Regions from separate parts of the Pseudomonas putida genome, predicted to be linked through region 3. Evidence: riboswitches for the same ligand, from Rfam matches in the RefSeq annotation. Region 3 holds a riboswitch; each other region holds the start of a gene.
The links. A riboswitch is a leader RNA that binds a small molecule or an ion and turns the genes downstream of it on or off. The one in region 3 is predicted to bind cobalamin.
Positions count from the first base shown of each region.

Region 1: another riboswitch for cobalamin. It lies ahead of cobW (cobalamin biosynthesis protein CobW); the one in region 3 lies ahead of C2H86_RS22175 (ABC transporter substrate-binding protein).
Region 2: another riboswitch for cobalamin. It lies ahead of C2H86_RS25140 (CbtB domain-containing protein); the one in region 3 lies ahead of C2H86_RS22175 (ABC transporter substrate-binding protein).

Region 1 covers NZ_CP026115.2:5,977,071-5,980,338, reverse strand. Annotated here, with positions in the region: gene fni (type 2 isopentenyl-diphosphate Delta-isomerase) at 1-709, opposite strand, end outside; cobalamin riboswitch at 1,154-1,363, shown strand; gene cobW (cobalamin biosynthesis protein CobW) at 1,464-2,531, shown strand; gene cobN (cobaltochelatase subunit CobN) at 2,535-3,268, shown strand, end outside.
Region 2 covers NZ_CP026115.2:5,527,065-5,530,332, forward strand. Annotated here, with positions in the region: gene cobM (precorrin-4 C(11)-methyltransferase) at 1-293, opposite strand, end outside; gene C2H86_RS25130 (cobalamin biosynthesis protein) at 324-716, opposite strand; gene C2H86_RS25135 (CbtA family protein) at 734-1,426, opposite strand; gene C2H86_RS25140 (CbtB domain-containing protein) at 1,434-1,619, opposite strand; cobalamin riboswitch at 1,729-1,951, opposite strand; gene C2H86_RS28250 (hypothetical protein) at 2,125-2,286, shown strand; gene C2H86_RS25145 (hypothetical protein) at 2,350-2,664, opposite strand; gene C2H86_RS25150 (hypothetical protein) at 2,912-3,268, shown strand, end outside.
Region 3 covers NZ_CP026115.2:4,842,654-4,845,921, forward strand. Annotated here, with positions in the region: gene C2H86_RS22170 (FecCD family ABC transporter permease) at 1-803, opposite strand, end outside; gene C2H86_RS22175 (ABC transporter substrate-binding protein) at 803-1,813, opposite strand; cobalamin riboswitch at 1,922-2,123, opposite strand; gene C2H86_RS22180 (DUF1624 domain-containing protein) at 2,153-3,268, opposite strand, start outside.

The DNA.
Region 1 (3,268 bases), 1.1 Mb from region 3:
CGGCGTTGCCGGCGCGCTCGGCTTCTACGGCTGCCCAGCTGGTGCCGCCTGCACCGGCGACATCGACCATGGCTACACCTGCGTCACACAGCATGCGCGCCACGCTGGGTGAAATGCCTGCGCCGACTTCCTTGGCGATCACTGGCGTGGGCAGTTGGGAGGTCAGGGTTTCGATGCGTTCGAGTACGCCGCGCCAGTCACGGTCGCCTTCAGGCTGTACGGCTTCCTGCAGGGGGTTCAGGTGGATGATCAGGGCATTGGCCTGCAGGGTGTCGATTGCGCGGCGCGCCAGGTCCAGGCCGTCGGCCTCTCGCAACTGGGCGGCGCCGAGGTTGGCCAGTAGCGGCACATCCGGTGCCAGGCGGCGTAGCTCGCCGGTCAGGCCTTGGTCCTGGTTGCTGCGCAGGCTCACACGCTGCGAGCCGACGCCCATGGCGATGCCCAGTGCCTGGGCGGCTTCGGCGAGGTGCTGGTTGATGAAGCGTGCGCGTTCGGCGCCACCGGTCATGGAACTGATCAGCAGCGGGGCGCGTAGGGCACAGCCGAACAGCTCGGTGCTCAGGTCGACGTCGTCCAGGGCCATTTCGGGTAATGCGCAGTGCTCGAAGCGCAGCGCCGACCAGCCGGGGTCTACGGCGTGCGTGGGGGTGCCGGTCAGCACGATGTCCAGGTGATCGTCCTTGCGTTGGCTTAGCGGGGTTTTCTTCATGCCGGCTCCGTTTTGAAGGGGGCAGCAGGGATACAACATATATAGATAAGTTGAAAATTGGCACAGCATCAGGCATTGGCGTGTGCCGCTGGTTCCTTTCCATGGATGCTTGGTTTGTGATTGTGTGAGGGCTGGCAGGTGTTCGCCGGTAGTCTTGCAGTGCCTTTGAGATCGAGCGCCGCCCGCGCGGCGCATCGCGAGCTTCGCTCGCTCCTACGTTTGTTTTTGGCCAATAATGCCTGTGACACGCGCGCGACCGCCTTGTTTGTACGACGCGATATCGAGACATGCGCCAAGGGATTCGCGCGAAAATCCCACAGGTTAACTGGCCCGAAACAAACGTAGGAGCGAGCAAAGCTCGCGATGCGCCGCGCGGGCGGCGCGCGATCTGACAGGCGCTGCAAGGTTTTCGGCGGGCACCAGTTGACCCCCCGCCCACCCCCGCGTAGCCTTGCGACTTCGAGGTTCTTCGGCCCTGCCGAAGCTAAGACGGGAACGCGGTACAAGCCGCGGCTGCCCCCGCAACTGTAAGCACCGACAATGGATCGACACAGCCACTGCGCCGCGCGCGGGAAGGCGTCATCCCGCCAGTTTCTTGCTGCCAAGAGCTGGAGCGGTGCAAGCCAGGAGACCTGCCTCGAGCCGAATTCGACTTTCAACCGGGCGGGGTGATCCGGTGGCGAACAAGCCCGGCCGGCCTGGCCTGCGGCTTTCGTCCCGTGTGCCCGCGCCAACCTGCCAAGGGCAACGCGACATGAAAACACTGGCCAAGCTCCCCGTCACCATCGTTACCGGCTTCCTCGGCTCGGGCAAGACCACCTTGCTCCGCCACATGCTCGACAACGCCCAGGGCCGCCGCATCGCGGTCATCGTCAACGAATTCGGCGAGCTTGGCATCGACGGCGAAATCCTCAAGCAATGCAGCATCGGCTGCACCGAGGAAGAAGCCAGCGGCCGCGTCTATGAATTGGCCAACGGCTGCCTGTGCTGCACCGTGCAGGAAGAGTTCTTCCCGGTAATGCGCGAACTGGTCGCACGCCGCGGCGACCTCGATCACATCCTCATCGAAACCAGCGGCCTGGCATTGCCCAAGCCCCTGGTTCAAGCCTTCCAGTGGCCGGAAATCCGCAACGCCTGCACCGTTGACGCGGTGATCACCGTGGTCGACAGCCCGGCCGTGGCAGCCGGCACCTTCGCCGCCTACCCGGACCAGGTCGACGCCCAACGCAAGCTTGACCCCAACCTGGACCACGAATCGCCGCTGCACGAACTGTTCGCTGACCAGCTGGCCAGCGCCGACCTGGTGGTGCTGAACAAGGCCGACCTGATCGACGCCGAAGGCCTGGCCAAGGTCCGTGCCGAAGTGGCCGAGGAGCTGCCACCGGCGGTCAAGGTGATCGAAGCCAGCAGCGGCCGGCTGCCGCTGGAAGTACTGCTGGGCGTGGGCGCGGAGTCCGAGGCGCACATCGATGGCCGTCGTACTCACCACGATTCCCACCATGACGGCGATGATCACGACGATCACGACCACGACGCCTTCGACTCGATCTCCATCGACCTGCCCGAAGCCGACGAAAGCCTGCTGCTCGATGCCCTGACCCAGCTGGTGGTGGAGTTCGGCATCCTGCGCGCCAAGGGCTTCGCGGCCATCCCCGGCAAGCCGATGCGCCTGCTGGTGCAGGGCGTGGGTACCCGTTTCGACAAGCACTTCGACCGTGCCTGGCGCGCCGACGAGCCACGCATCACCCGTCTGGTGCTGATTGGCCAGGACCTCGACGCCACGCAACTGGAAGCGCGCCTGCGCCAGGCCCTGGGCGCCTGACCCATGCACCTGCTGCGGACCCAGCCCGGCGGCTTCGTGCCGGACGACAGCATCGCCGACCTCGGCCAGACACCCGCCGACCTGGTGATTCTCTGCAGCGGCGACTCGCACCTGGCATTGCTCGCCGAAACCGCCGAGCAACTGCCGGACGATTTCCCCAGCCTGCGCCTGGCCAACCCGATGCAAGTGCAGAACCATGCCTCGGTCGACCTGTATGTCGACGAGGTCCTGTGCCATGCCAAGGTGATCCTGGTGTCGCTGCACGGCGGTGTCGGTTACTGGCGCTATGGCGTCGAACAACTGGTCGAGCTGGCGGCACGGGGCGTGCAGCTGATTCTGGTCCCCGGCGATGACCGCCCGGACCCTGAGCTGACCGGTCTCGGGACAGTCACCGGCGAGCCGGCAGAGCGCCTCTGGCACTACCTGCGCCAGGGCGGCAAGAGCAACGCTGTCAACCTGTTCAAATGCCTGGCCAGCCAGTGGCTGGGGCGCGATTACCGTTGGGACGAACCGCAGCCTTTGCCGCGGACTTCGGTGTATCACCCGCGCAAACCCAGTGCGCTGCTAGAGGACTGGTACAGCCAGTGGAACCCCGAACACCCGGTGGCGCCATTGCTGTTCTATCGTTCCCACCTGCAGGCCGCCAACACCGCCTTCATCGACGTGTTCTGCGAGCGCTTGCAGGCCGCCGGCCTCAACCCGCTGCCCATCGCAGTGGCCAGCCTCAAGGAAAGCGC
Region 2 (3,268 bases), 680 kb from region 3:
TCGCGCAGGTGGCGAATCTGCTCGCCGATGGCGCCATACAGGCTGGGGTCGCCACTGTGCACCCGGGCCACGTCCTGGCCATTGGCGTGTGCGGTGCGGATGGCGTCGATGATTTGCTCGAGGTGCAGTTCGGCGCTGTTGATGACCGTCTCGGCCTGATGCCCTTCGAGCACCGCCGCAGGTACCAGCGAACCGGCATAGATGATCACCGGGCACTGACGGATCAGGCGTTGGCCCTTGACCGTGATCAGTTCCGGGTCGCCGGGGCCGGCGCCGATGAAGTAGACCGTCATGGCAGATCCTTGAAATGATGAAAGAAGCGATTATCCGGCAGAGGCCAGTGCCAGGGTAGCGGGGCCGCGCACCTGACGGGTTACCCTGAGTGTGGCGCCGGCGTGACTGAGGCTGGCCAGGGCCAGTGCTGTGCTCTCGGCAACGCCCCAGCAGCCGCTGTGGGCGTAGGCGACTGCGGAGCGGTGGCTGAGCTGGGGTTCGTACGCCTGCAGTTGCTCGGTAGCGAAAACTACCAACGGCAGGGCGTAGCGTGCGGCGAGTTGTTGCAGGCCTGGCTCGTCGGCCTTGCCCGCGATGCTGGCAAAGCCGCGAAGTGCTGTGGCGGTCAGGCCGTGACGCTGCAGCACTTCATGCAGCAACACGTCGAGGACGTCCACCGGGCAACCCCGACGGCAGCCGAAGCCGGCGTACAGCGCCGGCAATGGCTGGTCGATGGCCATCAGGCGTGGCTGGAGCGGCGATACAGCCAGGCGCTGAGCAGGCCCAGGGCTACCCAGAAGACCGCGTTGGTCAGCCAGGAAGCGATCTTGAACTGAGCCTCAAGGGCTTGCGGGGCCAGGCTTTCATGGGCTTCCGGCTGCGGAGCGCCAATCACGTGCGGCACCACCAGCAAGACGGCGCCCAGTGCCTTGAGCAAGCCATGGCGTGCGAACACCAGCAGGGCCAGGCCCACTGCGGTCGCGGCTGCGGTGCCGATCCACCAGCTCTGGCGCTGACCGAGGTCGGCTGCGGCAGTGCCTGGCAGTTCCGGCGGCAAGCCCAGGGTAGGGGCCAGGCAGAACACGGCAAAACCGGCCAACCCCCACAGCGCTCCCGTGCTGGTACGGCCTGGTTCACGCAGGCTGTACAGGGCGGCGAGGATCAGGGCGAAGCCGACGGCAACCACCAGATTGCCGCCGGTGGTCGACAGGATGCGCTGCCAGCCATCTTCTGGCGACCAAGCTTCCTCGCTGTGGGTGTGGCCAGCGCTGGCTTCGTCGCCGTGGCTGTGGTGCTCGGCTGCCGGAGCGGCCGATTCATAGGTTTCCGCCTCGAGGATCAGCGGTGCGACCCAAAAGCTTTGCAGCAGGGTCAGCAACAGAGCGGCGAGCAGGCCGCTGAACCCGGCAGTGCGGGCGATACGCTTGATCATGGCAGCCTCAGTGGCAAGGGAATGCGGCGCTGTGGCGGGTGTCGTGCGCGGCGTTGTGCACGGCTTCGATGTGCGAGAACCCGGCAAAGTACACCAGGCACAGGCCGAGCAGGCTGGCACCGACGGCAATGACCACGCGCTGGCTGAGGGTGACGGGGGTAGTGATGTTGTGTTTGGCGCTGGTGATGGGCATGACGCGATCCTCTGCTTTGCTTTTGCTTTTTAGAAGGCAATGGGGACAAGCGCGGCAGCCCCGGGCACGAGGGCGCCCGAGGGAATGCGACAGCGCCCGCCCTCCGCGGGGTGTTCATGAACGCCAGGCCGGTCTCCGGGCTTGCGAGGAGGAGCTGGGCTCCTTGAAAAGCATCACCTTCCCATGCCGGACTGCGTGGCACAGTGGTCTGGACGCTTCGCTCGCTTACCGTTGCGGGGGCAGCACCGGATTTGCCCGGCCCTGACAAGGGCCTGCGACGCACCGATTTCCCGTTTCACCCTCGATGGGGCACCTGACGCAAGGCGTTAGGAGAGCACGCGGCGAAGGTGGCGTCAAATGCAAAGGTGCATGGGGCCAGGCCTGTACCACGCAACTGTAAAGAAATGGAAAAGCTCGCCAGGCTGCCCGGTCTGGAAATTACACTTGCAACGCTGTTCTGCCTTCCATCCGGCAGGGCACCCGTTTTTGCTTTTGGAGCGTTGCAATGAAGTTGAAGCATGTATTGCGTGCCGCCGTGGTGGCTGCATTGGTATCCACGCTGGCAGGTTGCTGGATGTTCATGCCGCCAGGTGGCGGTGGTGGGCATGGTGGGGGGCATGGCGGCCCAGGCATGATGGGCGGCGGGCACGGTGGTGGCCCACGCTGACAGTACTGAAGCTGACGGCTGTTCGCTCACCGGCCAAGGGCTGGGCGGATAGCCTGGCTACCGTCATGAATCTTCGAGCAACCGCCCAGGGTTGAAGAAGAATGATGCAATCATCACGGCGCTGATCACACCCAAGGCGTCCGCGACCAGCAACAGGAATTCGCTGCCAGCCCCCAGCAGCGCCTGCTGGCCGATGGCCACGCTCGTGCCATGGGGGAAGGCGGCGATGCCCAGCAGGGCGAGCGCCAGCGCGGCTGACAGCAGCTTGCTGTAGGTCTTGCCGAACGCCAGCGTATAGGCCCAGAACACAAAGATGCTGAACACGGCAAGTCCTGTGGAGATCACGAACTGGGCGAGTATTTCCAGCCACCACACCATGGGACTCTCCTGAACGTTGCGCGTGGTCGATACGCATGAGAATCATGGCTGATTGAAATCGTTCCGCTCGGCTAAAGAAATAATGCGAAAGCCGGAAAGTTGCCAGTCATGGACCATTGCCCATATAGCAAACAAGCCTATTGTGCTGTGCACTTTGCGCAGTACCATGGGCACACGAGAACTAAAAAGGGCGTTCGGCTTGGCCACTCTTTCGTCAGTTATCGATGGGGCAGCAGGAGCGTGTCGCGTGAAGAGTTCAAGATCGGTCGCAGGCGCAATACTGTTAACCACTTTTGCCACGCTGTTGATGGCCGGGTGTGCACAGAATCGGGATGTGCGCGATGGCCATGATTATACGTCCGGTACTACCGATAGAAGCACGACCGCTTATCTGGGGTGTGTCAAAGGCGAACTTCAAGGTAACGTGAAAACCTATGAGGTCGATGGCGACAACTCGGTGAAACTGTACGTCGAAAGTACCGACCTCACCCAGGCCGCTGGTTTGGTAGAACTGCACGGCACGGGAACCGAGCGTCAGTTCACGGCTTACCAGCGCGACGCCTGGTACGACCATGGCAGGCTGCTCGATGCTGCCTTGATGTGT
Region 3 (3,268 bases):
ACCAGGCCGACGAAACCGATGGCGCCGACGATCGACACCATCACGGCCGTTACCAGAGCCGCGCAACTGATCAGCAGCAACTGCGTGCGGCGCACGGCGATGCCCAGCGAGGCCGCCGAGTCGGCGCCGAAGGTGAAGGCATCCAGCGCCCGGCGGTGCCACAGGCATACCACCAGCCCGAACAGCGCCACCGGCAACGCCATCCACACCGACGGCCAGCGCACGCCGCTGAGGTTGCCCAGCAACCAGAACAGGATGCCGCGCGCCTGCTCGGCGGTGGCCGACTTGGTGATGAGGAAGGCGGTGAGGGCCGTGAACAGCTGCGAGCCGGCGATGCCGGCGAGGATCACCTGGGCGTTGTTGCTGCTCGGCCCGGCCGCTCGGGCCAGCACCAGCACCAGGGCAAAGGCCGCCAGGGCACCGATGAAGGCGCCGCCGGACATGCTCAGGGCGACACTGCCCAGGCCCAGCAGGCCGACCAGCACTGCACCGGTCGAAGCGCCGGCGGACAGCCCGAGCAGGTAGGGCTCGGCCAGTGGGTTACGCAACAGCGCCTGCAGGATCACCCCGCAGGTCGCCAGACCTGCACCGCAAGCAGCGGCGACCAGCGAGCGGGTCAGGCGGTAGTTCCAGACGATGCCCGCGTCGATCGGGTCGACCGGGTATCCGGCCTGCCACAGGTGGTTGGCCAGCACCTGGAAAACCAAGTTCGGTGACAGGTTGGTCTCGCCAATGGCGGTACCGGCCAGCACGGCCGCGAGCAGGGCCAGCACGGCCAGGGCGGTGTAGGGCAGGGCGTTCATCACTGCGCTGCTTTACCGCTGGCAAAGGCCGCAGACAAGGTCTGCAAACCACGGAACAGGCGGATGCCGGCCTGCATGGCGTCGGCGTCGAGGATGATGATTCGGTTGTTCTTTACCGCGTCCATGTTCTTCGTCACCGGGTCGCTGCGCAGGAATTCGAGCTTCTTCTGGTAGTCGTCTGCAGGGAAACGGCGGCGGTCCATGCGCGCGATGATCAGCCAGGTCGGGTTGGCCTTGGCCAGGGTTTCCCAGCCCACGGTCGGCCATTCCTCGGTCGATTCGACCACGTTGCGCACGCCCAGGGTGCGCAACATGAAGTCGGCCACGCCCTGGCGGCCGGCGACGTAGGGGTCGATGTCGAGGTCGGCGCTGGAGAACCAGAACAGTGCCGAAGTCTGCGACAGGTCCTTGCCGGCCAGCTGCTGCTTCGCGCTATCCAGGCGTGCCTTGAGGTCGGTGTTCAGCGCCGCGCCACGGTCCTGCACGTCGAAGATCTCGGCCAGCTGGCTGACACTCTTGTAGATGCTCTCGACCTGGAACGCCTGCAGGCGGGTGCCGTCGGCGCCGACCAGGTTGTCCTTGCCTTCGCAGTCCGAGGGCAGCAGGTAGGTGGGGATCTTCAGCTCACTGAACTGCTCGCGGGTGGCGACCACGCCCTGAGCGCCGACCATCCACTCGAACTGCACGGCCACCAGTTGTGGGCGCTTGCCGACCACCGCCTCGAAGCTTGGGTCGTTGTCGGCCAGGCGCGGCACCTTGGCGTTCACCGCCTGGTATTCGGGGAGCACGTTGTTGAACCACAGCGAGGTGCCGGCCAGCTTGTCGCCCAGGCCCAGTGCATAGAGCATCTCGGTGCCGGCCTGGCCGATGGTGACTGCGCGCTCGGGCGCCTGGGCGAAGGTCTGCGGCGCGCCGCAGTTGTCGATGGTCAGCGGGTAGTGGGTGGCGGCAGCCTGGGCCAGGCCAGTCAGGCTCAGGCCGGCCAGCAAGGATGTGAAGCGCAGCAGCATGCGGGGCGATCTCCTATCGGTCAGTTCTGGTGAGGAACGCACGGACAGGCATCGCCGGCCCTCGCAGGCGCGAGGGCAGCACAGATGGCCATCCCGGACACCCCGCCGGTTGGTGAATGTATGCCGGCAGGTCTCCTGACTGGTGCGTCGTCACCTGGCTCCGGCCTTCCCGGATCATTGATCCAGTGGCATCGATGGAGCAGGCTCGGCACCTACAGTTGCGGGGGCAGTTCCGTTTGGCGCGCCAATGGTGGCGGGCCTGGGATTCCCTGTTAGTTCCGTGGTGGAAACCGGCGGGCCGCATGGTAGACCATCAGGTCGCCGGGTGAAAACGTTTAATCAGAAGTACTTGAGCCAGGCGATGTCACGCCGGCGGGCCTTGAGCCGGGCGAACCAGCGCACGGGCAGGTACAGCGCCACGGCCAGCAACACCGCGCTTAGCCACACCGCGCCGATGCCGTCGAAGCCGAAGTAGTCGCCGTGGTTGAGGCCCAGCAGCGCTACGCAGGCCAGGTACAGCAGCTTGAGCACATACAGGTGCAGCAGGTAGAAGAACATCGGCGCTGCGCCGAACACCGCCAGGGCGCTGATCCAGCGGGCCAGCCCGGCGCGCTCGAAGGCGCGCAGCAACAGCAGGCCGCAACCCAGGGTCAGGGCCAGGAACAGCAACGAGGGTGGGTACTTGGTGATGTTGAAGAAGCTCATCAGCGTCTGGGTGACGGTCGGGTAACCGCTCCAAGGCGCCTCGCCGTAACCGTTGTAGAGGCGCAGCACCATGAAACCGAGCAGGGCGATGACGCCGGCCATCAGCAGGCGGTGCTGGCGCTCACCGGCGTCGCTGCCACGGGCGAACCACGGGCCGAGGCCGTAGCCCAGGGCGATCACGCCGATCCACGGCAGCACCGGGTAGGAGGTGCGCAGGCGCAGGTTCTCCGAGACCTCCAGCCAGCCACGGTCATGCAGGATCGCCCACGGCACATGCAGGGCCGATTCCACGCCAAAGTGCAGACCATCGAGCAGGTTGTGCCCGGCGATGATCAGCGCGCCCAGGGCGAGCAGGGCAGGACGCGGCAGCCACACCAGCAGCGACAGGGCGATCATGCTCACGCCGATGGCCCAGATCACCTGCATGTAGACCACGCTCGGCGGCAGTTGGAAGGTCCAGGCGAAGTTGACCAGGGTGAACTCCAGCACCACCAGGAACAGCCCGCGCTTGAACAGGAACGCCGACACATCGCTGCGGCCCTGGTATTTCTCGCCATACAACCAGGCCGACAGGCCGGTGAGCAGGACGAACACCGGGGCGCACAGGTGGGCCAGGGTGCGGCTGGCGAACAGCGACGGGTCGGTGGCATCGATGGTCATCGGATCGCTGACCTGGCGGTGCAGGAAGAAGGTTTCACGCACGTGGTCGAGCAGCATGAACAGGATCACCAGGCCGCGCAGGGCATCGAT